Regions from separate parts of the Actinoallomurus bryophytorum genome, predicted to be linked through region 2. Evidence: riboswitches for the same ligand, from Rfam matches in the RefSeq annotation. Region 2 holds a riboswitch; the other holds the start of a gene.
What was found. Region 2 has a riboswitch for cyclic di-AMP ahead of FB559_RS27855 (CHAP domain-containing protein). Riboswitches for the same ligand answer to the same signal wherever they lie in the genome.
Positions count from the first base shown of each region.

Region 1: another riboswitch for cyclic di-AMP. It lies ahead of FB559_RS28850 (C40 family peptidase); the one in region 2 lies ahead of FB559_RS27855 (CHAP domain-containing protein).

Region 1 is NZ_VFOZ01000001.1:6,139,180-6,153,653, forward strand. Features, by position in the region: gene FB559_RS28795 (ABC transporter permease) at 1-16, opposite strand, end outside; gene FB559_RS28800 (ABC transporter substrate-binding protein) at 123-1,841, opposite strand; gene FB559_RS28805 (putative leader peptide) at 1,978-2,067, opposite strand; gene paaI (hydroxyphenylacetyl-CoA thioesterase PaaI) at 2,197-2,640, shown strand; gene FB559_RS28815 (hypothetical protein) at 3,178-4,107, shown strand; gene FB559_RS44885 (COG4315 family predicted lipoprotein) at 4,343-4,933, shown strand; gene FB559_RS28825 (COG4315 family predicted lipoprotein) at 5,042-5,626, shown strand; gene FB559_RS28830 (M50 family metallopeptidase) at 5,628-6,365, opposite strand; gene FB559_RS28835 (DegT/DnrJ/EryC1/StrS family aminotransferase) at 6,467-7,591, shown strand; gene FB559_RS28840 (tetratricopeptide repeat protein) at 8,511-9,839, opposite strand; gene FB559_RS28845 (class II 3-deoxy-7-phosphoheptulonate synthase) at 10,020-11,351, shown strand; gene FB559_RS28850 (C40 family peptidase) at 11,472-12,476, opposite strand; cyclic di-AMP (ydaO/yuaA leader) riboswitch at 12,488-12,662, opposite strand; gene FB559_RS28855 (hypothetical protein) at 12,990-13,367, opposite strand; gene FB559_RS28860 (CHAP domain-containing protein) at 13,692-14,474, opposite strand, start outside.
Region 2 is NZ_VFOZ01000001.1:5,937,908-5,952,381, reverse strand. Features, by position in the region: gene FB559_RS27865 (phosphoadenylyl-sulfate reductase) at 1-583, shown strand, start outside; gene FB559_RS27860 (sirohydrochlorin chelatase) at 565-1,329, shown strand; cyclic di-AMP (ydaO/yuaA leader) riboswitch at 1,893-2,036, shown strand; gene FB559_RS27855 (CHAP domain-containing protein) at 2,080-2,814, shown strand; gene FB559_RS27850 (RlpA-like double-psi beta-barrel domain-containing protein) at 2,901-3,506, shown strand; gene crtI (phytoene desaturase family protein) at 3,664-5,235, shown strand; gene FB559_RS27840 (phytoene/squalene synthase family protein) at 5,232-6,185, shown strand; gene FB559_RS27835 (lycopene cyclase domain-containing protein) at 6,218-6,553, shown strand; gene FB559_RS27830 (lycopene cyclase domain-containing protein) at 6,550-6,870, shown strand; gene FB559_RS27825 (class I SAM-dependent methyltransferase) at 6,867-7,553, shown strand; gene FB559_RS27820 (FAD-dependent oxidoreductase) at 7,550-9,097, shown strand; gene FB559_RS27815 (hypothetical protein) at 9,203-9,841, shown strand; gene FB559_RS27810 (Rieske (2Fe-2S) protein) at 9,878-10,867, opposite strand; gene FB559_RS27805 (hypothetical protein) at 11,146-11,436, shown strand; gene FB559_RS27800 (hypothetical protein) at 11,682-12,617, opposite strand; gene FB559_RS27795 (hypothetical protein) at 12,687-14,474, opposite strand, start outside.

The DNA.
Region 1 (14,474 bases), 200 kb from region 2:
CCAGTTCAGCGCTCACTGGTCCCTCGCCCTCCTCGCTCGCTCCGCGGGCGGCCTGGGGGGCCGCTTCGCGGGGAGGGGGCCGCCCACTCCGCTCGTTGCGTCGGGCTCACTCGCGGTCATTCTTACTTGACCGAGACCATCGCCGGGTCGTACGAGCCACGCCACTCGTCCAGGTAGGCGTTCTTGACGTTCTTGCCGGTCAGCCGGATGTAGATCGGGTGGATCAGCGGAACGGTGAGTGCCTGTCTGCCGATCGTGGCGTCCAGGGCGCCCCAGCGTGGGCGGGCCTGTACGGGATCGGTGATCGTGTTGATGGCGTCGAACTCGGTGTTGACCTTCGAGTCGTTCAGCTGGGAGGCGTTGAAGTTGCCGCCGTCCTTGAGGATCTGCCGCCCGTCGAAGATCGGAGCCAGGAAGGGGCCGCCGGTCGGCCAGTCCGCACCCCACGTGGCGAGGAACATGCCCGGCTCGGTGGAGGGCTTCTGGACCGTGTCGCCGTAGCCGGCGTCGTCGTACGGCTTGAGTTTCACCGTGATGCCGGCCTGCTTGAGCGAGGACTGGATGGCGGTGGCGACGGCCGGGCCGTCGTGGTTGTAGTCGGCGTTGCGGTGGGCGAGCGTGATGGTGAGCCCGTTCGGGTGCCCGGCCTGCGCGAGGAGTTCCTTGGCCTTGGCGGCGTTGCCGTTCGGGCCGGCCGGGAAGTAGTCGTACGGCTGGTAGCCGAACGCGGCCTGGTCGGGCAGGAAGGTCGTCGCGGCCTTGGCGAGGGAGCTGCCGCCGACCGCGTTGACGACCGACTGGCGGCCGATCGCGTAGGAGATCGCCTCACGCACCCGGATGTCGTCGAAGGGCTTCACCTTCGTGTCGAAGGCGATGTAGTCGGTCTCGCCGAACTCGCCCTTGACCGCGCGCTTCTTCAGGTTCGGGTCGGTGGAGATCCGAGCGAGTTCGGCGGGGGACAGGTCGGTGTCGACGGTGATCGCGTTCGCGTCCTTGCCGGCGCTGGAGCTGAGCCGCTGGTTGATGACGGCCGCGTTGAGGCCGTACGTCCCCTCGACCCGGTCCGCGCAGGCGAGCCGCTGGTCGTCCAGGGTGCGTGACCAGTACGGGTTGCGGGCCAGCACGAGGCTCTTGTCCTGCTCGTGGGAGACCACCTTGTACGGGCCGCTCGACACGGGGTGCTTCTCATACCCGGTGCCGTCGTCCTTGGCCTTGGGCACCGGCGCGAACTGCGTCGCCGTCGCGACGTAGGGGAAGTCGCCCTCGGGCTTGCGCAGCTTGAAGATGATCGTCTTGTCGTCCGGCGTCTGGATCGAGTCCAGCTCCTTGCCCTTGTACGGGCCCTTGTAGTCGGCACCGCCGGCCAGCCAGTCACGCAGGTACGGGATGCCGCCGGGCAGCTCGGGCGCGAACGCACGCTCCACGCCCCACTTGATGTCCCTGGACGTGATGGGTGTGCCGTCGTCGAACTTCAGCCCGTCTTTGAGGTGGTAGGTCCAGGTCTTGGCGCCGTCACTGGCCTTCCCGGTGTCGGTCGCCAGGTCGGGCACGACCTGGTCTCCCGCCTGACCGGGCACGCGGTGCCGGGTGGTGAGCGTCCGGAAGATCAGCGAGGTGATCGAGCCGCCGCCGGAGGTGTAGATCCGCGCGGGGTCGAGGTGGTGGGAGGTGGCGTCGGACTGGTTCAGGACGTACAGCGTGCCGCCCTGGCAGTTGTGGGGGTCGAAGGCCGCGCTGCTTCCGGAGCCGTTCGAGGAGTCGCTGGAGGAGCAGGCGGCGGCGCCGGTGGCGAGGAGAGCGGCGGCAGAGGCGGCGGCGAGCAGGGTGGAGCTTCTTCGCATCAGAGGTTCTCATTCACGCGTTGACTGCGACATTGACACGACTGCACTGAGAATGACAGACGTGACTTTGACCAGGAAGGAGGAGGACCGAAACCGGTGGCGCGATGCGCCCGGAGGTCAGGGACGGAGACTCAGGTCAGGTCGCGCACAGCGCGCTGGCCTGCCGTCGAAGATCGACGTGCAGGCGAGCGACGAGGGGCTTGCTCCGATACACGGTCAGCATCATGCTCGGTGTTGGCTCCTTACGTCAATCTGGTCGTCGGCTGGGGCAGGTGCGCAGATCACCATATACCGACATTTCAGGTAGAGAATGTCGGGGTGGTCGTGGTCGCGCCGGGTGTTCCCTTGATCATCGATGCGTGGTCCACTGGTGAGCGTGACGGAGGCGGATGAGGTGGCGCGCCGCTGCGCCGAGAAGATGTACGCGTCCGACCGCTCGTCCCAGCACCTCGGCATCGAGATCACCGACGTGGCCGCGGGCCGCGCCCGCGCGCGGATGACCGTCACGGACACGATGGTCAACGGCCACGGCATCGCGCACGGCGGCTATGTCTTCCTCCTCGCCGACACGGCGTTCGCCTTCGCCTGCAACACGTACGAGGTCGTGACCGTCGCCGCCGCGGCCGACGTGGTGTTCGTCGCCCCGGCGCGGCCGGGAGACGAACTGACCGCCGACGCCGTGGAACGCGCACGCTTCGGCCGCAGCGGAATCTACGACGTGACCGTCCGCCGCTCCGACGGTGAGGTCATCGCCGAGTTCCGCGGCAACAGCCGCGCCTTGCCCGGAGCGTCCGGGTGAGGGCGGCGCCGAGGTTACGCGCCGTTCGGCGCCGCCGCCCGTACGGGCCGCCGGACTCGCGGCCGGTTGAGAATCCCCGCATGGGGACGGCCCGGCCCCCTGGCCCGCCGAGGCGGCACGTGACCCGTCCGCACGCGAGGCCGACGCCTCACCGCCCCACTACCGCGCCCGGCGGCAAAAGCCGCGCCCTGCCCGGAGCGTCCCGGTGAGATGGGTGCCGGGGCTACGCGCCGCTCACCGCCCCGGCCCTGCCGGGCCGGGCGAGAAGCCCCCTGAGCACGGGACCCGGCCTACGGCCACACCCCGGCCCGCCGACATTCCGCCGGGGCGGCACGACACCCGCCCGAACGCGACGCCGCAACGCTCCGAGGCCGCCCTCACACCGCGCCCTGGTGGGCCGGACGATGTGGTCAGGGGCGGGAATCGCAGTGGCCGAGTGGGGTCGGCCGTGAGCCCGATTGCGGCCCCGCCGTTCGACGGCCGCGGGCCTCGGCCGGGGGCGATCCTCGGTGGGCGGACGATGACGGTGGGGGGCCGATGAACGCGCGGCGGGAAGCGTGGGAGTTGCTCGGGGGTGAGTACGACGTCCGGGTGCTGGAGCCCTCCCCGCCCGCCGTCATGGTGCCGCCCTGGTTCGCCGACGATCCGCTGGCCGGGCCGTACGGTGTCCGGCTCGTCACGCCCGTCAGCGGGCTGGGGCGGAGCTGGGACGAGCTCACCCGCGAGCGGCCCGGTCTGGCCGGCTTCTGTGCCGATCGCTGGCTCGGCGCCTGGCGCCGCCTCGCCCCGCTGCCGCGCGCCTTCGTCGCCACGCGTCGTTCGCTGCACGCGCTGGCCGAGCACGTCGTCGGGGCCGCACGCTACGCCGCCAACGGCAAGATCGGTCTGCGGTACACCCGTCACGGCTTCGGCACCCCGTACTTCGGCACCGGCCGCCAGATCCGTGTCGAGGACGGACGGCTGGTCGTCGACGGCACCTCGCACACCCCGGCGACGCTCGGCGAGGCCGCGATGCTGGCCGGCGTACCCCTCGGGATGCCGCCGGACGTCTACAGCCCCTCGACGCCCGCCGCCCCGGACACCCACCTGCCGGTGAACCCTGCCGCCGCCGAGGCGCTGGGCGCCTGGTTCGGGTTCGCCTGGTCGGTGCTCGAACAGCTCCGCTTCGACGGCCGTCCCCTGGCGCCCGGACGGGTGCAGCTGTGGCCCGAGCACTTCGACCCGGCTCTTGACCTGGGCGAGGAGTCCGCCGGCCGGCGTGCCTCCTACGGCGCCTCCCCCGGCGATGACGCCCACCCCGAGCCCTACCTCTACGTGTCCCCGTGGCAGAGGCGTAGCGGCGCCTTCTGGGCCGACGCCACCTTCGGCGGCGCGTCCCTCACCTACGGCGCGCTCCTCGCCGCCGACGACCAGCGGCAGACCGCTCTCGCCTTTTTCCGACAAGGGCTGGAAGAGCTGAACTCCTGATTCCGGCGCTCGGGATCGTCATGTCACGCCGCGCTTTCCCAAGTTCAGTTAAGAAATGAATCGGTTCCCATTTAACAACGGGCGGGCAGGGACCTCGGTGCGGGGGCACACGGGGGGACGGCCTCGACAAGCAGGCCAGACGTTCCCGCCTATGGCGAACCTGGGGCATAACGGCGGACTACGTCGCTGCGCCTGCTGGTGCCTTCCACGTCACCGTGCGAAAGGAGCGACAGAAATGCGCAAGGGAGTCAAGGCCGCCTGCGTGTTGGCCACCAGCCTCGGCATGCTCATGACGGGCTGCGGCGGCAAGCACAAGGCCGTTCCGTCATCGGGCGGCTTCGCCCAGCCGTCATCGCCCGGGATGGAATCACCGGGGGAGACGGAGGCGCCCGAGTCCTCGCCGCCGGCCACCGAGGGAACGGAGTCCTCGCCGCCCGTGGCGTCGATGACGCCGACCGGTCCGGCGGAGGTCAAGACCAAGGACGTGAGCATCGGCAAGATCCTGGTCGATGGCAAGGACATGACGCTCTACCTGTTCGAGAAGGACAAGGCCGGCAAGCCCACCTGCACCGGTGAGTGCGCCACGGCCTGGCCGCCGCTGCTCACCACCGACAAGGTCACCGCGAGCCCCGGCGTCAACGCGTCCTGGCTCGGCATGACCGACCGGTCCGACGGTACGAAGCAGGTCACGTACCACGGCTGGCCGCTCTACCACTACGCCAAGGACACCAAGCCCGGCGACATGCTCGGCCAGGGTCTCGAGGCGTTCGGCGCCAAGTGGTACGTCGTCGACGCGGGCAAGGGCGACAAGCTCGAGAAGAAGTAGCCGCAAGCAGGCCGAAGAAGCCTCGCCGGTGGCGGCCACGCCCGCGGGCGGCGCCGCCACCGCGATCGTCGACTCCGTTCACGTCTCCGTGCGAAGGAGTGGACTCACATGCGCAAGGCAGTCAGTGTCGCCTGCGTGCTGACGGCAGGCTTCGGCCTGTTCGCTTCGGGCTGCGGTGGGAGGCAACCGGCCCTGCCCCGTTCGGGCGGGTACGCCCAGCCATCGTCGCCCGTCCCCGAGTCGTCCCCGTCGGCGGAGACACCCCCGCCGACGGGGGCACCAGAACCGTCATCGACCGGGGGCCCGGAGTCGCCGGCACCGGGAACCGTCCCGCTGGAGATCGGCACCCGGGAGACGCGCTACGGCCGGATCCTGGTCGACGGCCAGGGCCGGACGATCTACGTGTCCGCCAAGGACAACGCCGACTTCGAGTCCATGTGCACCGGCTCCTGTACGAAGGAGTGGCCGCCGTTGTTCACCAACGGCCAGATCAACGCCGGGCCCGGTGTGAACTCCGCCTGGCTGGGCACGATCGGCCGGTCCGACGGCCCGGTCCAGGTGGAGTACAACGGCTGGCCGCTCTACTACTCGACCAGGGACGCCGAGCCTCGTGACATCAAGGGCCAGGGCGTCGCCTCGAACGGCACCACCTGGTACGTCATCGACGCCGACAAGGGGCAGAAGGTGAAGTGAGTCACCAGTTCGGCAGCTGCGGCAGCGACGACGGCAGCAGCCAGACACCGCCCGCCACCAGCGCCACGACCGCGACGATGCCGAACCCGAACACCCACATCAGTCCCGGCATGCCCGTAAGTCGGGCCAGCTGGTCGGCGTCGGAGTCGGGCGCGCGGCCCCGCGCGCGCTTGCTCTGCAGCTCGAGTACGGGCCGCGCGCCCGCCAGGAGCAGGAACCACGTGAAGGCGTACGCGAACGCCGCCTGCACGGTCGACGACCCGAACCAGGAGACCACGAAGAACACCGCGCCGGTCGTGACGACCGACAACACGCCGTACATGTTGCGGATCAGGATGAGAATCGCGGCGAGCAGCAGGATGCCGCCCCACAGCAGGGCGGTGATGTGTCCGACCGCGAGCAGCCCGGCGGCGCCGAGGCCCAGCAGCGGGGGAGTGACGTACCCCGCGAAGGCCGTCAGGATCATGCCGGGACCGTACGGTTTGCCGCTCGACACCGTGACGCCCGAGGTGTCGGAGTGCAGGCGGATGCTGTGCAGCTGGCGGCCGGTGACCAGCGCGGCGACCGCGTGGCCGCCCTCGTGCGCGATGGTCACGACGTTGCGCAGCACGTGCCACACCGAGCGCACCGAGACCGCCCCCAGCGCCGCCACTCCGGTGAGCGTGACGAGCCACCATGGCGGATGCGGTTGCGTGCCGACGACGTCATGCCAGACGTCGCCGAGAGTGGACAGGTCCATTCATCACCTCTGACCGGTACGACGTGCCCGGGGCCCGCGAAGTTTCGTCGGCCCGGCGAACCCATATCCAACCCCATGTCGGCCAGTAAGGTGTTGCCACTATGAGCGACCCGTTGATGAGCGTTTATCCGCCACTCGAGCCGGCCTCCCTGGTGACGCGGCGGTCCCGGCTCTTCCCGTTCGACTCGGACGGGCTCACCCTCACCCATCTGGGCCGCGGCGCCATCTGGCTGGCGTTGAAGGCCCTCGGTCTCGGGCCAGGCCACCGGCTGGCGATGCCGGCCTACCACTGCGGCTCGGAGGTCGAGGCGGCTCGGCTGGCCGGCATCGAGGTGATCTTCTACCGGGTCTTCCCGACGCTTCAGGTCGACGAGGAGGACCTGATGCGGGCCGCCGAGCAGTCCGACGCGACGTACCTGATCTCCTACTACGGCTTCCCGATGCCGCCCGTGCCGCCGGGCACCCGCGTGATCGAGGACGCCGCGCACGCGCTGTTCTCCTACGACGGAGGCAGCGCGATCGGCTCGCGCGGCGACGCCGCCATCTTCTGTCCCCGCAAGTCGCTGGGCGTGCCCGACGGCGGCGCCGTGCTCATCCGCGGCGGCTCCATCGAGGCGACCGGACGGCCACCGTGGAAGGGCATGGCACGCTCGATCGCCTCCCAGGGCATGGGCTGGGCCGCCCAGTCGCGCGCCGGGGTCCTGCGCGCCCCCGCCACCAAGGTCTTCCGCAAGGTCAGCAAGACCGAGCAGGCGGTCGAGGCGGGCACCCTCACCGAGACCGTCATCGGCGAGTGGAACCTCGAGGTCGCCGACATGGAGAGCGCGGCGTCCAAGGCCTCGCGCATGACCGAGTGGGCCGTGCACGGCGCGGACGGCGCGCGGATCCGTGAGGAGCGGCGCCGCAACTACCAGATCCTGCTCAACTCCCTGCCCGAGGTCTGCCTCGACCGCTTCCGCGGCCTGCCCGACGGTGTCGCGCCGCTCTATTTCCCCGTACGCGTGCCGGAGCGCGACCGGACCATCGCCGAGCTGCAGAAGCGCGGCGTACGGTCCATCGAGATCTGGCCGGTGCCGCATCCACTGCTGGACCGTCAGCGCTACGCCGAGCTGGAGCCGCTGCGCCACCAGATGCTCGCCCTCCCTGTACACCAGGGCCTGAGCGAGTGGCACGTCGAACAGATCGCACTCGCCGCGCGCGAGGCCATCGGCGCCGCGCACCGGTGAGCGCCCGCCGGGCGGGGAGGCGGATGACCGCCGCAAGCCCGCCGCCCGGCGGGAGCCTGCCCTCGTGCGGACTGGGTCTGCCCTCGTGCGGGCCGGGCCTTCCCTCGTGCGGGCCGGGCCTGCCCTCGTGCAGGCCGGGTCTGCCTTCCTGCCGGCCGGGCCGAGGATCTCCGGTCCCGGTACGGGACCGGTCCGTCCTAACGGCCCGGGAAACTCGATGATCTCGACGAGGCTCTCGGCGTCGACGAGCGCGAGGGCGTCCTCCACCCGGCGGTAGTAACCGCTGCCCATGCCACGGTCACAGCCGGGACCGAGCAGGACTCCCCGCCACGAGACGCGGATCCACGGGCGGATGCCGCCACCGTCACAGCGGTCGAGAAGGATCACCTCGACCCGCCGCCCACGCCTGTCGACCATCCGCCCGCCCATGCGGGATACCTTATTTGACCTGGTCAAACCGGGCGCTGAGAGGTGGAGATGGCTGCCGTGCCGTGCCGGACGGGTCTGCCGCCGGCTCGGGGGATCGCGTGATGCCGGGGGTGACGGCGGGTGGGCTGGGGTGTGGTGGGGGACGGGTTCGCTACCGGCTCGGGGATTTGCGCGAAGCCGCAGGGTGAAGGCGGGTGCCCGGGCGGAGGTGGCTGGGCCGTGCTGGACGGGTCTGCCACCGGCTCCAGAGGGATGTGCGATGCCGAGGGTGAAGGCGGGTGTCCCGCGAGGGGGTTGCCGGGGGGCGCCGGTGGCGGACCGGTCCGCCACCGGCTCAGGGGATCGTGCGATGCCGCAGGTGCCCCGCGCGGGTGGCTGGGGCGCCGTGTCGGGCCGGCTCGCCGGCCTCCCGGCGAAAGGCGCGAGCGAGGAGGAAAACCCTACGACGATGCGCGCCGCCGGACAGCCGTGGCGGCGCGCCGTCTCGTCGTCAGATCTTGCGGATCAGCACGATCGGGGTCTGCTCGTCCTCGTTGCCGGCCGGGTTGTCCGACAGGACCTTCTCGACCCACTTGCGGTCGACGCCCGCCGACGCGCCGACCACCCACGCGCCGGTGAGGTTGTTGGCGTCGACGACGCAGACGTGGCAGCCCAGCGCTGCGGACAGGTCCTCAGACAGCTTGTCCGGGCGGCCGGGGCCGAAGAGCAGGTGGTGGTCGTGCGGCGGCAGTGCCGCGGCGACGTCGTCGATCATCGCGGCGCCCGGCCCGGCGACGCGGTAGAACCAGCCGCGCTTGCCGACCAGCTTGCCGGCCGCGCCGGCGGCGGCCCCGAGCAGGACCTTCGTACGGCCCGCCTCCAGGATCGCGCCCTGCATACCGGCCGGGCTGTGCAGCGGGCCGATCTTGCCGACGAACTTGCTGAGCTGCTTGGCCATGCCCTCCGGCGTGATCATCTCCAGCGGGATCATGCGTCCCTGGCCGGCCGACGCCGGGCTCTCCGACAGCGCGAGGATGTCGTCGGGCCGAAGCTGCCCGTTGGTGGCCTCCTGGATGATCGGGAGGATGCCGCTGCGCAGCGTGATCATCTTGGTCTTGATCGGGATGCGGCGCGCGCCGACGGTCCGCTCGTCCACCGGGGCGACGGTCGGGGGCTTCGCCGGCGGCGTCTCGCCGAACTGCCGGTGCAGCATCTCCCTGATCTGGGCGTTGCCCGAGTAGATCGAGGCGCCACGGTGCAGAACGTCACGCGCGCCCGCGGGGTCGCCAGCCTCGAGGCGCAGGTGGGCCAGGAGGGTGTAGTCCGAGGCGTACACGAGGTAGTCCGGGGCCAGCGCGATCAGCTCGGTCTGGTATTTCAGACCGCGGACGTTGTCGCCACGGTCCACCGCCCACTTCGACAGCCGCTTCAGCGCGTGCCGGCGCAGCTGGGGGTCGTTGACGACGGACTCGAGGAGGGCCTCGGACTCGTCGATGCGGTTGCCGTCCTTGAGGATGTCGGCCAGCGTCAGCGCGTACCACGGGATGGTCGGGTACTTTTCGCGCGCGGCACGGACGATCTCCGCGGCGCGGTTGTAGTCGCCCCGCCACTTGTGCACCTCGGAGAGCGCGGCGGTGGCGAAGCGGGTGTCGCCACCGGCCGCGACGGCCGTGTTGGCGAGCTGCTCGGCCTTGCGGTCGTCGCGCTCGTTGGTGAGGACGAGCCAGGACAACAGCGACAGCCCGTCACCGTCGAGGTCGGACCGCTTCGACTCCAGGAGCTGCTGGGCCTCCTCCGGCTTGCGTAGCCAGATGTCGTAGGCGCGGCTGGTGGTGCTCATGTAAGAACCTCATGCGTGGTCGGCTGCCTGCGGGGAGTCGGCCCATCATCGCAGACCTTCGCGTCGGCCGTAGCCGCAGTGATCAACCCGGAAAACTCCGGCCAAGCCCTGGGCAACGACATCGCGTTGTGCATGGTCGCGTGCCCCGGCATGGCGTAGTGGTCGATACCCTTGGGACTCGTGGACCTCCTTGACACGTGGCGATCACGTCCAGCGGCCCAGCAGCCCGAATGGCCCGACCCGGCGCAGGTGCACGCGGTGGCCGCGGAGCTCGCCAAGCTCCCGCCTCTCGTGTTCGCGGGCGAGTGCGACCTGCTGCGCGGCCAGCTCGCCGCCGTCGCGCGCGGCGAGGCGTTCGTGCTCCAGGGCGGCGACTGCGCGGAGACCTTCTCCGGCGCCACCGCCGACGACGTACGCAACAAGCTCAAGACGCTGCTGCAGATGTCGGTCGTGCTGACCTACGCCGCGAGCGTGCCGGTCGTGAAGATCGGCCGGATGGCGGGGCAGTTCGCCAAGCCGCGTTCGAAATCGGTCGAGGTACGCGACGGTGTCGAGCTCCCGGCGTACCGCGGCGACATGGTCAACGGCTTCGGCTTCACCGCCGAGGAGCGCGCCCCTGACCCGGGACGCCTGCTGCGCGCCTACCACGCCGCCGCCGTGACGCTGAACCTCTGCCGTGCCTTCACCCAGGGCGGGTACGCCGACCTGCGTCAGGTCCACGCCTGGAACCAGGACTTCGTGGCCAACAGCCCGGCCGGGCGCCGCTACGAGCGCCTCGCCGGTGAGATCGACCGTGCACTCGCGTTCATGAACGCCGCGGGCGCCGACCCCGAGGAGTTCCACCGGGTCGACATCTACTCCAGCCACGAGGCGCTGCTGCTCGACTACGAGCGCGCCCTGACCCGCATCGACTCACGTTCGGGCCTGCCGTACGACGTCTCGGCGCACTTCCTGTGGATCGGGGAGCGCACCCGGCAGCTCGACGGCGCGCACGTGGAGTTCATGCGCCACATCCGCAACCCGATCGGGGTCAAGCTCGGCCCGACGACGACCGCCGAGGACGCCCTGGCCCTGATCGACGCGCTCGACCCGCAGCGCGAGCCGGGCCGCCTCACGTTCGTCATCCGGATGGGCGCCAAGCTCGTACGCGACAACCTGCCCCCGCTGGTGGAGAAGGTCACCGCGAGCGGCGCACAGGTCGCGTGGATCTGCGACCCGATGCACGGCAACACGTTCGAGGCCGAAAGCGGTTACAAGACCCGCCGGTTCGACGACGTGGTGGACGAGGTGGCCGGCTTCTTCGACGTGCACCGCGCCCTCGGCACGCATCCGGGCGGCGTCCACCTCGAGTTCACCGGCGACGACGTCACCGAGTGCGTCGGCGGCGGCCACGAGATCGTCGAGGACGACCTGCACCAGCGGTACGAGACCGCCTGCGACCCGAGGCTCAACCGCGGGCAGGCGCTCGACCTGGCGTTCATGGTGGCGGAGATGTACCGCACGACCAAGTAGGAGCCCGCGGCGCGCGGCGGCAGGTGGCCGGGCCTGGTCCGGCCGCCGGGCGCCGCGGTCCCGTCCGTACGGGCTCCACGGCCTCGGGACGCCCCTCGCGGTCCCGAGGCCCCCGCCTGTTCAGACGATGCGTACGGCGCCGGCGAAGGGCCGGGTCGCCAGGTCGGCGACGCGTACCCGGTCCCCGGTGTGCGGCGCGTGCACGAACTTGCCGTCGCCGAGGTACATCCCCATGTGGTGGATGTCGGAGTAGAAGAACACCAGGTCACCCGGTTGCAGCTGGCTGCGGGAGACGTGGACCCCGGCGTTCCACTGGTCGCCGCCGTAGTGCGGCAGGTTCACGCCGACCTGGCGGTACGCCCACATGGTCAGGCCGGAGCAGTCGAAGCCCCCGCCCGGCGTGGCACCGCCCCAGACGTACGGGACGCCGAGCTGCGACAGCGCCGCGCGTACGGCGCCGATCGCCTTGGTGGGGCCCCCGGGGATCACCGGAACGCTCTCGCCACGCCCGGCACGCTCGACGGCGTCCTTCAGCAGCGGTTTGCGTACCTTGTCGAGGGTCTTTTGGATGGTCGCCTTCTTCTGCTTGAGCTGTGTTTTGAGCCCAGCCGCCTGAGTGGCGTGGACCTGGGCGTTCTGCCAGGCGTGTTCGGCGGTCTGGATCGCCTGGGTGAGCTGCCGGACCTGTGTGTCGTCCTGCTGGGTGAAGTAGTGCAGGGTCGCCGCCTGGTCCAGCAGCGCCTGCGGGTCCGGCGCGGCGAACAGCGCCGGTGCCTCGTCGGTGCCGCCGTGCATGTAGCGCAGCGCGGCGAGCCTGCCGACGCGCTGCTGGATGCTCTTCAGCGCCTTGGTCTCGCGGGTGGAGGTCGCCTTGGCCACCTCCGCGGCACGCTGTGCCTGCTGCAGCCGTACCCGCAGCCCGTCGTACTGCTCAGTGAGCTGCTCGAGCTGCGTGTTGAGCTGGCCGGCCTGCTGCCGGAGAGTGTCGATACCGGGAGCCGGCTTGGCGCCGGCGTGCCGTGCCGGCAGGGCGCTCAGTCCGGCGACGAGAAGGATGCCGGTGACGACGGTCTTGCCCGTGCGGTGCTTCCTATGATGCGCTTTCGCGGATCGCGAAGGCTCCATTCAGGTGCTCCTCTTTCTCCTGGGCCGCCTACCGGGTTAGCTGACGGGTTCGGGCAAGGAGAAGCCCTACCGGTTACGGATTCACCCCGGGACCGGGAGCGGGGGAGAGCCCCTGAAGCTCCGCGAATGGGTCCCCGGTTCGTCGGCGCGCTGGCTGCGCGGCGAACGATTCGGCGGTCCGGCCTGTTACCGGCCGGTGACACCGCTGGACATTAACGGACCGTGACGGGATGGCCAACCCGAACATGCGGAGATGGCCTCCCGTCTTTGAGGATGGTCACTGTGGGTGATACCGACCTGGCCCATTACTCCTAGTACGCAGTCGAACACAGGGTTTTGGTGGGGTGTATCCACCGTCGTTTCGTACATGCGCCCTGCCGGTCGCACGCGGCGTCAGGACGCTCTGGAGGCCGCCGATCATCAACGGCAGCACGAGAACAGGAGAAAGGTCCCGTCCGGAACGACCGGGGCGCATCCACGGCCGGAGGAGGGCTCAGGCCCTCGGGTGAAGACTCATCCGCCACTCGTGGACTCCCGCCGGGCGAGGCGGCGCCTGAGGCCGCCTCGCATACGCGCTGACGCGCCCGGCAGCGCCGCCAGATGTCGCACCTCATCCGGCATGAGCTCCGGCCGGCCCGCGAGCAGAAGTACGGCCGCGTACGGCCGGCTCGTCGACGTCCGCAGCCGGTTTCCGAGCTCGTCCAGCACGCCGAGCAGAACCGCGCGATCGGCGTTGGGGTGCTCGACCACCAGCCGCAGCAACCGGTTGCCGTTCCACGTGCTGTCGCGCCGCGAGCAGAGCTCACCGAGCAGATACGCGGGCGTACGCGGATTGCGGGCCAGTGCCTGCCACCCGAACGGATAGGGACACCGCGCGAGATGGCGCAACATGCGTTCGCCGGCATCGGGATCGGAGGCCGCATCCTGATGGTCCGCGGGTGTGTGGAGGCGCGGGAACGCGCCATCCCTCTCCGCACTACCCACCTTGGAGAATCCAGCGGCGAGCCCCATAAATCGGGTTCCGCATTTCTCGGGAGCCGCAGCGCCTGCTCGTCGGTCAGGAGGCGACGGCCACTCGGCCGGAGCGCGTGGATGGACGCCGCGTCGTCGATGCCTCGGTGGCGCGTGCGTTCACGCGAGGGAGCCGCGGGCTCGTCGCCGGTGCCTGTCAGAACTGAGCGGGCCCTCCTCGTCGTGAGGAGGGCCCGCTCGGGTTCACACGTTGAGGGACTCTGCGGAGCTCGGCTGGGACAGTGCCGTGTGGAGGGTGTCCCAGAACGCCAGCTCGACGTCCTCCTCCAGCTCGGTGATCTTGCCCCAGAACTCCTTGTCCTCGGCCAGTGCGGCGGCCTCTGCCGACAGGATCGGCATGATCGTCGTACTGGACTCGGCGAGGTCCAGATCGGCCACGCTGACCTCGGCGGGCAGCTCCACGGGTGTGCGGTGGTGCTTGCCGCGTTTGCGGACGCGTACGTTCGGCGCCGCCGGCATGGGGACGCGGACCTTGGACTTGCTCAGCGCCAGTGCCACCGTGCCGAACACCACGACGGCCAGCAACCCCGTGAGGGCGGCCTGCTGGTCCGGCAGCGGCGGCGCGGAGTCGTGCTGCGCGGTCGTCTGCAATTCGGACTGCGGTGTGCCCGGCTGCTGGGTGAGGGCCTCGGCCGACGGGGGCGGAGCGGAGTGCTTGGGCACGTACTTCTGGTCGGCCGGTGCCGCCTTGACCTTCACCTTCGAGGGGTAGCCGTAACCCACGACCTGGCTGACGTCACGCGTGGCGCGGCCGAGGTGGTCGTTGTGGTTGGCCTCGATGGTGTGCAGCGTGCGGCCGTGCACGGACTCGACGATGCCCACGTGCTCGATGTCGCCGACGCTCTTCCCGCCGTTCCACGAGAAGAAGACGATGGCGCCCGGCTCGGGGTGGTGACCCCAGGCCTTGTGCTTCTTGAAGAAGTTCGCGTGCTGGGGCGTCGAGGCGAACTCGCCCGCCCAGTCTTC
Region 2 (14,474 bases):
GATCTGCGTGACGTCCTCGATGAAGGACGCCGTGCTGGTGGACATCGCTGCCAAGATCCGGCCCGGTATCGACGTGCTGTTCGTCGACACCGGCTACCACTTCGCCGAGACGATCGGCACCCGCGACGCCGTCGAGCTCGTCTATCCGATCAACGTGGTGAACGTGACCTCGTCGCGGACGGTGGCCGAGCAGGAGCGTGACCTCGGGCCACGGCTCAACGGCCGCAACCCCGACCTGTGCTGCCATCTGCGCAAGGTCGAGCCGCTGAACCGCGCTCTCGACCCGTACCTCGCATGGATCACCGGCATCCGCCGCGAGGAGACCTCGCACCGGCGCGGATCGCGGGTCGTCGAGTGGAACGCCGCCCGCGGGAAGGTCAAGGTCAACCCGCTCGCGCGGTGGACGCACGAGCAGCTCACCTCCTACATCGAGGACAACGGCATCCTGGTGAACCCGCTGCAGTACGACGGGTACCCCTCGATCGGCTGCGAGCCCTGCACCCAGCGCGTCGCGCCCGGTGAGGACCCCCGCAGCGGCCGGTGGGCCGGCACGGGAAAGTCCGAATGCGGCATCAACCTCTGAGGCCGTCCGTGTCCACCGCACCGCTGGTCGCGGTGGCGCACGGCAGCCGTGACCCGCGAGCGGCGGCGACGGTCGAGGAGCTCCTCGGCCTCGTACGCCGCCGGTCGGGTCTGCGGGTCCTCACGTCCTACCTCGACCACGCTCCGCCGGCCCCGGGGCAGGTGCTCGGCGCCCTGGCCGCCGAAGGCACCGGGGAGGCCGTCGTGCTCCCCCTGCTGCTCACCTCGGCGTACCACAGCAAGACCGACATCCCCGGCGCGCTCGCCGACGTCCACAGGGCCCATCCCTGGCTGCGCGTGCGGTACGGCGCCACGCTGGGCCCGCACCCGCTGATGACCGCGGCCCTGGAGCGCAGGCTGGCCGAGGCGGGCGTGACGCCCGACCCCGGCACGGCCCTCGTGCTGGCCGCGGCGGGTTCCAGCGACCCGTCGGCGAACGCGACGATCAACGCCATGGCGCGGCGCTGGCGCGGCTGGGGGCGCGTGGTCCCCGCCTACGCCTCCGCGGCGCGCCCCACGCCGGCCGAGGCCGTACGCGCCCTGCGCGAGGACGGTGCGCGCCGGGTCGCGGTCGCCTCCTACTTCCTCGCTCCGGGCCATTTCGCCGACAAGGTCCGTGAGGAGTCGCTCGCGGCCGGGGCGGAGGCGGTCTCGGCGGCGCTCGGCCCCGCGCCGGAGCTGGCCGAGATCATCATCCAGCGCCACGATGAGATCATCACGCTGGGTGATCAAGCCGCCGTCGGCTGAAACCCCTTTGTTCGCCGGGGATCCGGGGTCTGGACGCCCGGCCCGTGATCTTCTCCCAGGTCAGATGGGGTGCATGTCCATATTTGGCCTTTACGGCCCGAAATATGTTTGCTATGTTCGGTTGACCGGCGACGCCCCCCATGCGTCGTCCGAACCATATCCGCCGGCCAGGGCCTGCCCACCAGCACGCGAGACGTGCGGCACGCGAGGAAGCGTGAGAGGGGCCCCCCTTCCAGGGCCGAGGCGGCTCATATCCAAGAAACGCGTCGCTCCCGCGCATCTCCCGGGATCCCCCCTAATGGATCACCTCTGATGCCGGTGCGGCCCGCCGCATCCGCCTGAGCAGGCGGAGCCGGGGACCCCATGTGTCTCCTGAGGTGAGTCGGCACGCCTCCAGCGTGTCCGTAGGGCGATTCTGACGCCCGAACCGCAGCCAGCCCGGTAGGCGTCTGGAGTAAGGACCCACGCCATGTCGTACAAGACCCCCTAGACCTGAATACATCGGCCGCGGATCGATCGCGGCCCCCCTTTCCCCCTGTCTCTTAAAGAGCCGTCCATGTCACGGACGGCTCCCGCTGAATCCGCCATCGCGGAACCGGGGACCCACCGCACCACTGGGGTGAATCGACGCATCCCCAATGCGCCGTAGGGCAGCTTCCACGCCCGAACCCGTCAGCTAACCCGGTAAGCGGCATGGAAGCGAAGGAGTACCCCATCGTGTCAGGTCGACACACGAAGTCATGCCGTGTAATGCAGGCCACCAAGTTCGGCGGAGCCCTCGCGGGCGTCGCGGCGGCCGGTGCGACCGCGATCAGCCTGATCGCGGCGGCCCCTGCCCACTCATCTCAGAAGGTCAACGCGATCTCAGCCGGAGCGCTGGCGGTGGTACCCCGTGCCGCAGCGCCCTCGAAGGCGCCGCACCCTGTGGCGCAGGTACCTCTGCCCGGTAAGGGTATTACCAATGCCCTCAAGGGTGGCCGTGCCTGGACGCCCACCGCGGCGGACGCGCTGAAGCTCGCCTCCGCCCAGGTGGGTGTCACCGAGGACTCCCTCGGCGGCGGCACCAAGTTCCAGAAGTGGTTCGTCTCCTCCCCTTGGGCCGAGCGCGGCGTCAAGCGCGACGGCGGCAAGGTCTCGGACTACGCCAACGCCAACTGGTGCGACATGTTCGTCTCCTGGATCGGAGCGCAGCTGGGTGTGAAGGGGATGGGCGCGGACGCGTTCACCCGTACACACGCCCAGTGGTTCAAGGACCAGGGCCGCTGGGGCCAGAACGCGACGCCCGGCGCGGTCGTGTTCTTCTCCTGGAGCGGCAGCAAGTCGATCGACAGCATCGACCACGTCGGCATGGTCATGAAGGACAACCACAACGGCACCATCCAGACCATCGAGGGCAACACCGACAACGCCGTCAAGATCCGCACCCGTGACGTGTCGTCGGTCGTCGGCTACGGCTACCCCGAGTACAGCTCCGACAACGCCTGACCCACGCCTCCCCGGCCGCTCGCCGACCGGTGTGTTCAGCCTGCACATCCCCCCAAATCCCCCTGTGCTGAGAGGCATTTCCCCCCATGATCAATTTCCGTCGTGACACTTTCGACCGGTTCTCCGCCAAGACGATCGCGACCGCGGTGACCGGAGTCGCCGTGGTCGGCGCCGGGCTCTCCGTCGCCGTCCTCCACACGGAGGCTCCGCCGGCCAAGGCGGCCAGCGCCAGCACCGTCGAGGCGTCGAGAGGCGTCTCCGGCCTGGTCCCCGGCGAGGTGGGCCACGGGCTCAAGCTGCCCTCGCACGCGCCAGAGAAGAAGGCCGCCGCGCTGCCGGGCGGCATCTCCACCGGCACATCGTTCTGGGACGCGCAGACCGCGTCCGGCAAGCCGATGTCGTACCACACCCTGGCCAGCCCCTACTGGCCACTCGGCACCAAGGTGAAGGTCACCATCGGCAAGAAGAGCGCCGTCGGCGTGGTCGAGGACTTCGGACCCGCGGAGTGGGCGGTGGCCCAGCACAACCCGCCGGCCATCGTCGACCTGTCCGAGGAGATGATGCAGTACCTCACCGGCACCCGGTCCAACTCGGTCCCGATCAAGTTTCAGGTGCTCCAGTTGGGCACCGGCCCCGTCTACCGCCACTCCGGCACCGGCTACGACATGGCGACCGGAGTGTCCGAGAAGTAAGAACCTTCTTTCCCGCCCCCCTTCCCCCCTGGGGGGCGTTCGGGGCCCCTCGTAGTCCTGAGGGGCCCCGAACCATGTGCCGCGCGGCTCGGTCCCGGCGCAATCATGGCCTGGGAGGTCGTGTAAACGACCTGGTCAGCGGGGTATTCGTTGCCACATGCGCAGCGTCCTCGGCAGGACCGACCATGTCGTCGTGGTCGGTGCGGGACTTTCCGGGCTGGCCGCCGCCCTGCACCTGTGCGGTCGCGGCCGTACCGTGACGGTCCTGGAGCGTGAGGCCGTCCCGGGCGGGCGGGCCGGGCGCCGCGACGTGGGCGGGTACCGGCTCGACACCGGGCCGACCGTGCTGACCATGCCGGAGATCGTGGGAGAGACCCTCGGCGCCGTCGGCGCCTCACTGGCCGACCGGCTGCCGCTGACCCGGCTGGACCCCGCGTACCGCGCCTACTTCTGCGACGGGACCTCCCTGGACGTACGCACCGGGCGCGAGGCCATGACCGAGGAGGTCCGCGCGTTCGCCGGACCGCGCGAGGCGGCCGGGTACGCGCGGCTGCGCGACTGGCTGACCCGGCTGTACGAGGTGGAGTACGCGAGGTTCATCGCCGCGAACGTCGACTCTCCGCTCGGCCTGCTGACACCCGGGCTGGCGCGCCTGGCGGCGATGGGCGGCTTCGGACGCTGGGACCGCGCGGTCGGCCGGTTCGTACGCGACGAGCGGCTGCGCCGGGTCTTCACGTTCCAGGCCCTGTACGCGGGGCTGTCGCCACGACGCGCACCGGCGCTGTACGCGGTGATCGCCTACATGGACACCGTCGGCGGCGTGTACTTCCCGCGCGGCGGAATGCGGGCGCTGCCCGACGCCCTGGCCGGTGCCGCCACGGACGCCGGTGTGGACCTCCGCTGCGGCATCACCGTGTCCGGGTTGGAGCGCCGCGATCGCCGGGTCACCGCCGTGCACACCGCGGACGGCGAGCGGATCGAATGCGACGCCGTCGTGCTCACGTGCGAGCTCACGACCGCCTACCGGCTGCTCGGTCATGTCCCGCGACGGCCGTACCCGCTGGTCGCCGCGCCATCGGCGGTCGTGGCGCACCTCAGCGTGCCCGGCCCCGGCGGGACGGCGCACCACAACCTGCTGTTCGGCCGCGCCTGGCGGACGACCTTCGACGACCTCATCCGCGACGGCCGCCTGATGCGCGACCCCTCACTGGCGCTGACCCGGCCCACCGCCACGGATCCGGCGCTCGCCCCGTACGGGCGGCAGCTCGTGTCCGTCCTCGCCCCCACTCCGAACCTGGCGCGAGGCGATCTCGACTGGGACCGGATCGGCGCGTCGTACGCCCGCGAGGTGGCCGGCCTCGCGGCCGACCGGTGCGGGCTGGGCGGAGAGGCGGAGATCCTGCACGTCCTGACGCCCGCCGACTGGGGCCGCCAGGGGCTGATCGCGGGCACGCCGTTCAGCCTGTCGCACACGTTCGGCCAGACCGGGCCGTTCCGCCCCGCCAATCTGCCCCGTACGACGGACAACGTGGTGCTCGCCGGCTGCGGCACCGTACCCGGCGTCGGCATCCCGACCGCGTTGCTGTCGGGACGGCTGGCCGCCGACCGGGTCACCGGCATGCCCGTCGCACGCCCGCGACGTGCCGCGGAACCGGCACCGGCGCCGCGAGGCAAGCCGGACGCGGAGCGAGTGAGGAGCGGTGAGGGACCAATGAACCGTGGCCGATGACGGGCCGGGAGCTGGACGCCGCTGGGATCACGGATCCCTCGCTGCGTGCCGCCTACGCCCGGTGCCGGGCGCTCAACGCCCGGCACGGGCGCACCTTCTTCCTGGCCACCCGGCTCCTGCCGCCCGCCCGGCGACCGGCGATCCACGCTCTGTACGGCTTCGCCCGTTACGCCGACGACCTCGTCGACGAGCCGGCGGCGGGCGTGGACGCCGCCCAGACCATGGCCCGGCTCGACGGCCTCGAGGCGGTTCTCGGCGCCGGACTGCGCGGGAGCCGCAGCGAGGATCCGGTGCTCGCGGCCGTCGTGGACACCGCCACCAGGTTCGGCATCGACGGCGCGCTGTTCACGGCGTTCCTGCGTTCGATGCGGATGGACCTCACCGTCAGCGGCTATCCGACCCGGGCCGCCTTACGGGAGTACATGCACGGCTCGGCCGAGGTGATCGGGCTGCAACTGCTGCCCGTGCTCGGCACGGTGTGCGAACCGGCCGAGGCCGCTCCCGGCGCCGCGGCGCTCGGGCGGGCGTTCCAGCTGACCAACTTCCTGCGCGACGTGGCCGAGGACCTCGACCGCGGCCGGCTGTATCTGCCCGCCGACGAGCTCGCCGTCTACGGGGTCGACCGCACCCTGCTCGCCCGCTGCCGGGAGACCGGGCGCCCCGAGCCACGGGTACGGCGCGCGCTCGCCGACCAGATCGCCCGGACCCGCGCCGTCTACGACCTGGCGCGTCCCGCCATCGCGCTGCTCCATCCGGCGTCCCGGCCCTGCGTGGCAACGGCCTGCACCCTCTACGCCCACATCCTGGAGCGCATCGAGGCACGCGACCACAACGTCTTCGCGGGCCGTGTGTCGGTGGGCACCGGCCGGCGGCTGACCCTCGCCGGGAGCGCGCTGACGCGTGCGCTGTGGGCGCGCGCCGGTACGCGCCCAGCCCGTGAGCTGCCGTGACCCGCGGCCCGTACGTGCGGAAAGGATCGACCATGGACCACCTGCAGTATCTGCTGCTGCTGGCCGGATGCGCGGCGGTCACGCTGCCCCTCGAGCTGTCCGGCAGCCGCGTCTACCGGCGGCCCGGCCGGCTCACACGCTCCGTGCTGCCCGTCGCGGCGGTGTTCGCCGGCTGGGACGTCATCGCCATCGCGGCCGGCGTGTGGAGCTACAACCCGCGCTACGTCACCGGATTGGCCCTGCCGCTGTCGCTGCCGCTGGAGGAGGCGCTGTTCTTCCTCGTCGTCCCGGTCTGCGCCGTGCTGACCTTCGAGACCGTAAGGCGGCTGTCACCGGTCCGGCAGCCGTACGGGCAGGACGCGCGGTGAACGGGCTGGGGTACACACTGCCGGCCGTCGCCTCGGTGGCCGCGGTGGTCGCGATCGAGCTGCTCCGGCTGCGAACGGGGCTGTTCCGGCAGCGCCACTACTGGATCACGATGGCGATCGTGTTCGGCTTCCAGGTCGCGGTCGACGGCTGGCTGACCAAGCTGTCGGCACCGGTCGTCGTCTATGACCCGCACCAGCTCAGCGGGCTGCGGGTCCCGTTCGACATCCCCGTCGAGGACTTCCTGTTCGGCTTCACCCTGGTCACGGCCACCCTCCTCGCCTGGCACCGTACGCCGGACCGCCGGGAGGGCACGTGAGCGAGCAGGTGACGGCCGCCTTCGACCGGGGCGCCCCTGCCTATGACCGGCTCGTCGGCGCGAACCCGGGGTACCACGCCCACCTGCGGCGCTCCGCCCGCGCGTTCCGGTTCCCCGAAGGCGGCGACGGCGTACGGCTGCTCGACGCCGGATGCGGGACCGGCGCCTCCACCGCGGCACTGCTGGCGGCGGCGCCACGTGCGCGCATCGTCGGCCTGGACGCCTCGGCCGGCATGCTCGCGCGTGCGAGGGCGAAGTCATGGCCCGCGACCGTGGAGTTCACGCACCGCCGCGTCGAGGATCTCTCCGGGGAACCCTTCGACGGGATCTTCGCCGCGTACCTCATCCGCAACCTGCCCGACCCGGACACCACCCTCGGCACGCTGCTCGCCCTGCTGCGGCCCGGTGGGTCGCTGGTCGTGCACGACTACTCGGTACGGGACGACCCCCTCACCCGGCTGGTCTGGCACACGGTGTGCTGGAGCGTGATCATCCCGGCCGGGTGGCTGATGACCGGCGACGCGGGCCTGTACCGCTATCTGTGGCGCAGCGCGCTGGACTTCGACCGTCCCGAGACGTTCGCGGACCGGCTGCGCCGTACGGGGTTCGCCGACGTCGGGACCGCGGCGATGAGCGGCTGGCAGCGTGGGATCGTGCACGCGTTCCGTGGCCGGCGGCCATGAGCGGCGGTGCCGAGGGCCGGGACCGGCGCCGGGTGCGGCATCCGGCGCCCGCGGGGCTGCCCGACGCCCGGCTGCTGTCCCGGCGTCCGCGCGCGGTCGTGGTCGGCGGCGGGATCGCCGGGCTCGCCGCCGCGACCGCCCTGGCCGAACGCGGCGTCGCCGTGGAGCTGTGCGAACGCCAGGGCCATCTCGGTGGCCGGGCCGGCAGCTGGACGGAGACGCTGCCCGACGGCACGAGCGTGAGCATGGGCCGTGGTTTCCACGCCTTCTTCCGCCAGTACTACAACCTGCGGGCGCTGCTGCGCCGTACCGACCCCGGCCTCCGCCTGCTCGCCCCGGTGCCGGACTACCCGCTGCTGGACGCGGCGGGGCGTGTCGACACCTTCCGCGCCCTGCCCCGCACCCCACCGTGGAACGCCCTCGCCTTCGCCGCCCGTAGCCCCACCTTCACACCACGGGACCTGCTGCGCCTCGACGCGCGTGCGGCGCTGCCGCTCGCGGACGTCAGCGTGCCCGCGACGTACCGGCGGCTGGACCACATGGACGCCGAGGAGTTCCTTGCGCGGCTGCGGTTCCCCGCGGCGGCGCGGCATCTGGCCTTCGAGGTGTTCTCGCGCAGCTTCTTCGCCCCGCCCGACCGGCTCTCCGCGGCCGAGCTGGCGGTCATGTTCCACCTGTACTTCCTCGGCTCCGCCGAGGGGTTGCTCTTCGACGTGCCGCGCGTGCCGCCGTCCGGGCTGTGGACACCGCTCGGCGACCGCCTGGCCGCGCTGGGCGCCCGGGTGCGGCTGCGGACCGCGGTCGGCGCCGTGCGCCCCGGACCGGACGGGTTCACGGTGGAGATCGGGGGCGAGGACGTACGTGCCGACGCCGTCGTGCTCGCCCTCGACGTCCCGGCGCTGCGCGAGCTCGTCGCGGCCTCCCCCGCACTCGGCACGCCGCGATGGCGGCGGCGGATCGCCGCGCTGCGCACGGCGCCGCCGTTCCTGGTCCGGCGGCTGTGGCTGGACCGGCCCGTCGCCGCGGACCGGCCGGCCTTCCTGGCCACCGGCGGCCTGGCGCCGCTGGACAACATCAGTGTGCTGGAGCGGTACGACCGCGACGCGGCCGCCTGGGCCCTGCGCGCCGGGGGCTCGGTGGTCGAACTGCACGCCTACGCCGTCTCGGCTCCGCGTGAGGAGACCTCGGCTCGTCTTCTGGGGCGGCTGCACGAGGTCTACCCCGAGACCGCACGCGCCGGCGAGGTGGGTGAGTTCACCGAGTGGCACGAGGACTGCCCGCTGTTCGCCCCCGGGACGTTCTTCGACCGGCCGGCCGTGGCCGGACCCGCACCGGGGCTGGTGCTGGCCGGCGACGGTGTACGGATCGACCTGCCGGTGGCGCTGATGGAGCGCGCCGCGACGACCGGCTGGCACGCCGCCAACCTGCTGCTGTCCGGCTGGGGCCTGGCCGGGCATCCGCTGACGACCGTGCCGTTGCGCGGCCGGCTCGTTCCCGCGCGGTGGCGCGGCGGGGCCGTTCCGCCGGTGCCCGCGGGTCTGTGAGTGTCGTTCCATGCACCTCACCGCGTCGCGTCCCGTACGCCGGCGCGGTCACCATTGCCGGGTCGGGCGGTGGCCGGCTCAGGCCGATCGTCACGGAGGGGACTCATGAACGGCTTCGGCAGGCGGCTCCGCGCGACACGGGCGTTCGCGGCGGAGCGCGGCTGGACCTTCGCCGCCTCGGGCAAGGAGGAAGGCGCGCTCCTCGATCGCCTGCGGGGTGAGCCGTTCCACCTGCCCGAGCGTGCCCCGGACGCGTTCCCGTACCCGGTGCTCGGCCGCCACCGGCACCGGCTGTCGGACGTCATGCGCGGCGTGTACCGCGACCGGTCCGCGATCGTCTTCGCGTACACGCGGGAGCAGGAGATCCTCGATGACGGCTTCGGCCGCCGTGGCCGGGAGAACTCGCGCCACTGGATCGCCGCCCTGCTGGACCTGCCTGCTCCGGTGCCGCGCGTGCAGGTGACGCCTCGCACGCCGGTGCCACTCGCGCGGCCGGGTGTCACGATCGGCGATCCGCGTGTGGACGAGCGTTTCCACGTCGACGCCGGCGACCCCGTGTGGGCGGACAGGGCGCTGGGCGACCTGGCGCCGGTGCTGCTCGACGGGCCCGCACGGGCGTGGCGGGTCTCGGGTACGTCCATCCTGACGTGGACGCGGGCTCCGTCGGCGCCCGGCATTCCCCTCGACCAGGTCGATGCCGCGCTGGACCGGCTGGCCACGATCGCCGGGCGCCTCACGGCATGACACGCCGCCTTGTGGGGGCGGCGGGCAGAGAAAGCGTCAGGTGGTGCCGGAGCGCAGCGCGTAACGGCGTTCGGCGTAGGCGAGGTCGTCCCGCCAGAGGCGGGTCGCGCCGCGCCGCATCAACGGCCGCAGCAGCGGCGCGGCGGTCCGCGCCACGGCGAAGCCCGGTCGCGCGGACACGGCGATCACCGCCTCGACGACCGCCGTACGCGGGCGGCCGTCCCGGCCGGGGCCGAGCGGGGTGGCGTGCGTCTCGACCACGCTGCCCGCGCCCTCTCCCTCGACGATGCGCATCAGCACCGTACGGGGCTCGGGGCAGCTGAAGTCGGCCAGCACCGGAACGCCCAGCCAGGGGCCGACGCGGAACGTCACGCGTACCAGGAACCGGTCGTCGGCGGCGTCCGGCACCGACACCACGCGCAGGCGCGTGAAGGAGTACGGATGAAACCAGACGCCGTGCCAGGGATCCAGCCGGTTGGCGACGACGTCACCCGGCTCGCACACCCCGGCCAGGCGCGCGACCGCGCCGACTCCGCTCTCCGGCCGTGGCCGGGCCGCCGCCACCGGCTCGGGCAGGGGCGTCTCGCCGCCGGACCGGTCCAGGCGCACCCAGAGCAGCACCCCGTCGTCGTAGGCGGGCAGCGGACGCCACTCCTCGGTGCCCTCGGCGGGCAGCCGCAGCCCGTGCCATCGGCAGGTCAGGCAGCCGTCGTCCACCCGGCCCCGCGCCAGCGGCGCCCCGAGGTGCGGGCAGGCGCCCGGTCCCGCGACCGGCAGCCCCGTCCGGTCCCGCCAGAGGACGAGCTCCTGGCCCATGACCCGGGTGCCGAACGGCCGGTCCGCGCGTACGTCGCCACTCGCGGCGACCACGAACCAGTTGCCCGACGGCCGTGCCTGGGCCCGTTTGAGCGCCGCCGTGATCACCGCCGGATCCGCCTGCCCCGCCGTGGGCGACTGCGCCGCCCACCGCAGACGCGGCACGCGCCGCAGCGGCCATCTTCCGGGATCGAGAGGGCCGTCCTCCATGTCCTCTCGCCCCCTCCGGCACGGCGCCGTCGCTTATGTGCGCGTTACTTCCCGGTGGCGGCCGGTGCGAGAGCAAAGATGAGGCAATCATCTGTGCCAAAATTATCCAGACTGTCATCAATGCGCGGGCGGCGGGGAATACGAACTTATGCCCTATATCTAGTTCACGAGGGCGTCCGTTCATTCACAGTCCGGCAGACGGGAATGTTCGAGTGGCTTATCGATGCGCCAGCACAGCGACCGTGGACCCGCACAGGAGGCTGCACTCGCTGGCTCGCGTGGGTGTGGTCGCGCTCGCTCTGGGGGCCGGTCTGTCGATCGAGGCGGACGCGAGTGCCGGCGTCGCCTCATCCGCGATCTCCCAGGGCAGCGGCGGTCCCGTCGGCAATCTCGGGAACGGCCGGCACAACAGGAACTCGTTCGTCATCAACAGCCCAAGCATCAGCAACGACATTCAGCACATTCGAAATATCAATGTCGGCGGCAACACGGTCACACCGGCCGCCATGTGCAAGCGGCATGTGCGCCGGTGCAAGATAATCCAGCATCTGGTCGTCGATTACCCCTGAGCGACCGGCCCCGGGGACAGGGCCGGTCGTCGCGACCGAGGCCGGCCTCGGCACCTTCGAGGAGCTCGTACGCCGGGTACGCGACGCGGAGGGTGCCGCCCTCGGCGCCCTGACCCCCGCCGAACGCGACACCCTCCGCGGCCTGCTCGGTCACGTGGCCTGCGACGTACACCACTTCGAGCCCGCCGCGGACCCTTGCGAGAGGGCCGACGAGGTCCTGGCGGCCGGCCCCGGTCGGGTTGACCTCATTTGGCCGACCCCGCCGGCAGGGGGCTGGGCGTGCCGTCCCTCAGCTTGCATTCCTTATTGTTGATGTCAATGACGTAGTAGGAGAACCGCCAGTCGTCGTTGCGTCTCGTTCCGTAGACGACGGCCTCCGCCTCCATGCCTTTTTGCCTGGGCCCGTAGTCTGTGAACTTGAGCTGCTGCGTGAGAGTTCGCTTTCTGTCCGGCCACAGACGAACGAGGGCGGCGTCGAACTTGGCTCTCTGCGCCTCGGAGTAGCTGCCGCTTCCGGAGCTGTTCGCGTTCACGTGGAAGAGATAGGTTTCCTTCCCATCCTCGCCGACGGCGACCTCGACCACGAAGACGGAGCAGCCGTTAAGAGGCCCCGTCAGCACGAGATGAGCGTCGTTCTCCAGTTTGCAGTAGGTCAGCTTGCTGTCATGCCAGGGCAGAAAGCACATCTTCGGCGCGCCCTCTTTCTCGGCCTCCTCGACCTCGATGCGTCGCACCTGCGGGTAGCTCGGATGCTCCGCGTAGAAGCCGACGGTGGCGTTGCTCGTCTGCTCGATGAGGTAGTAGTCCGGGCCGCCCTGCTCGTTCGCGGGGAGCTGAGCGGTCTGGGTGATGGCCTCATCCAGAAAGTCCGAGGACGTCGTCATGGCGTAATGGCCTTCCCCCAGTACGGCTGCCGGGTCTTTTAGGAACTCGAGGGCGAGCTGTGCGGAATTCGCCAGCGGCGTTTTGTCCGCGGGGCGGCTGCCGCTGGGCCCGCTGATCACGAGCTCCTCCTCATCCTCTTCTTCCTGCTCACCCCGCACGCAACTCGTGATGTATTCCAGTGCCGCAGTCATTCTTTCGAGGCAACTCCTCGACGTCGCTCTCTCCCTTGCGGCCAGGGCTCTCGCGCCGCCGGTGCTCGGCGGATCAATGATGATCTCGGGCATCTGTTCGGACATGACGGCATCTCCAATCATCGGTTCGCGCGGACGCCATGGCCCGGCGGCGAGGTCGGGCCATGGTGCCGGTCAGCTACGGGTGGCGGGCTGGGTCTGGCCGTTCGGCGTGCCGATGGCGGCCTGCTCGATCTGGTTGATGATCGGGACGGTCGGGAAGAGCTGCTGGTAGAGCTTGGCGCCGTCGGTGTTCTTGTCGCGGATGAGCTGCATCGCGAGCTGGAGACGGTCCAGCTCCGCCTGCCGGCGGCCGTTCTCGATCTGCTCGGCGCGTACGGTCTCGGTCTGCAGACCGGTGGAGTAGTCGTCGAGCGCGTTGCCGAGTCCGAGGAAGGTGTCGACCACCACGCCGTCGGTCCGCATGACGTGGGACTCGGCGGCCACGATGACGCCGGGAACGTTGATCGGCGCGGCGTCGGGTCCGGGCCGGTACATCGACACGGCGTCCGGGTTGACGCGCAGGTACGTGATGGGCTGCTGGTCGTCCTCGCCGGTAAGGGTCCTGGACTGGACGAAGTCCGTACGTTCCTGGCCCCGGTAGTCGGTGATGGCCTGCAGCTCGCCGACGATCGCGTCGCGTACGGCGTCGTGGCGCTCGCTGACGATGTAGGTGTCCAGCAGGTCCTCCAGCTGAGGCAGGGGAACCTCCATACGCGACTCGCCGTAGCCGTTGAAGTACGCCACCCGTACGTCCACGAGGTGGAGCACGGAGACGAACTCCTGGTTCATCTGCCGGAAGACGAAGTTGAGGGTCCGGGAGACGTTGATGTTCTCCAGGTCACGCTCGACGGCCTCCTCCTCGCCTGCCTCCAGCTTGGTGTCGAGGCTGGTGTCGATCTCCACGTCGCGGCGTGAGGACGCTCGGGCGGCGTTCTGGGCTACCGCGTTGGTGAGGTTCTTGGCGAACTCCTCACGGGTGGCGTTCGAGGCGCCGCTGACGCCACCGCTGGCCTGGACGCTGGCGCTACCCCAGCCCCACGACGCCTTGCCCTCGGCCTGTGCCTCCGCGTAGTACTCCAGGCTGCGGCTGGAGGCGTCCTGGCTGGACTGCTCGGCCAGGACGCTCCGCTCGAACTCGCTCTCGGTGTCCTGGCTGGTCGAGTCGAGGATCGAGGAGGACTGCGCGACGGTCTGGCTGCTGCGCTTGTAGGTGTTGACCCGGATCCGCGTCTTCTCGCCCGGCAGGAGGGAGAACGTCTTGATCGTACGGCCGGCGCCGTAGCGGGCCGGGAAGGAGGACAGCCGGTAGTACTCGACGAGCAGGAGCGACGGTGCGCCACGCAGCGGCTCGGCGATGAACCGGTACGACAGCCGCCCGCTGGTGTCGCGGTAGAGCGCGAGCCGCTTCCCGGCCTGGATCTGCGTGACCACCGTTTCGGCGTCGAGGCCGTCCAGCACCTCACGGAGCGCCAGCAGCGAGGCCTGGTCGTCGCCCACGCGAACGCCGGGGAAGATCTTCGGGTCGAAGTAACCGGTGGCCTTCGCCTTCTCGTACGCGGCGGTGATCGCCTGGTCGGACAGCTTCGTGCTGTCCGACGTCCGCTCGGTCGGCACCGTGGTGCCGAGCACCGGCGCGTCGTCGGCGTAGATCGGGCTCGGCGACGACAACGGACCCAGCCGGGGCTGCGAGGGCATGATGACGCTCGCCCGTACGGCGTGCTGCTGCTTCTGGCCGCCGCCCGCCGAGGTCGGGGTCGGGGTCGACTTCGATGTGCCGGTCGTCTGCGAGGCGAACCACTCGACCGGGAAGTCCATCTCGACGATCTGCCGGCCCCGGTAGCTGGTCGGCTCGGGGATGTCGTAGCTGAGGACCACCGGCGAGCCGCCCGGGTCCAGCTGCACCAGGGGCCGCGGCGGTTC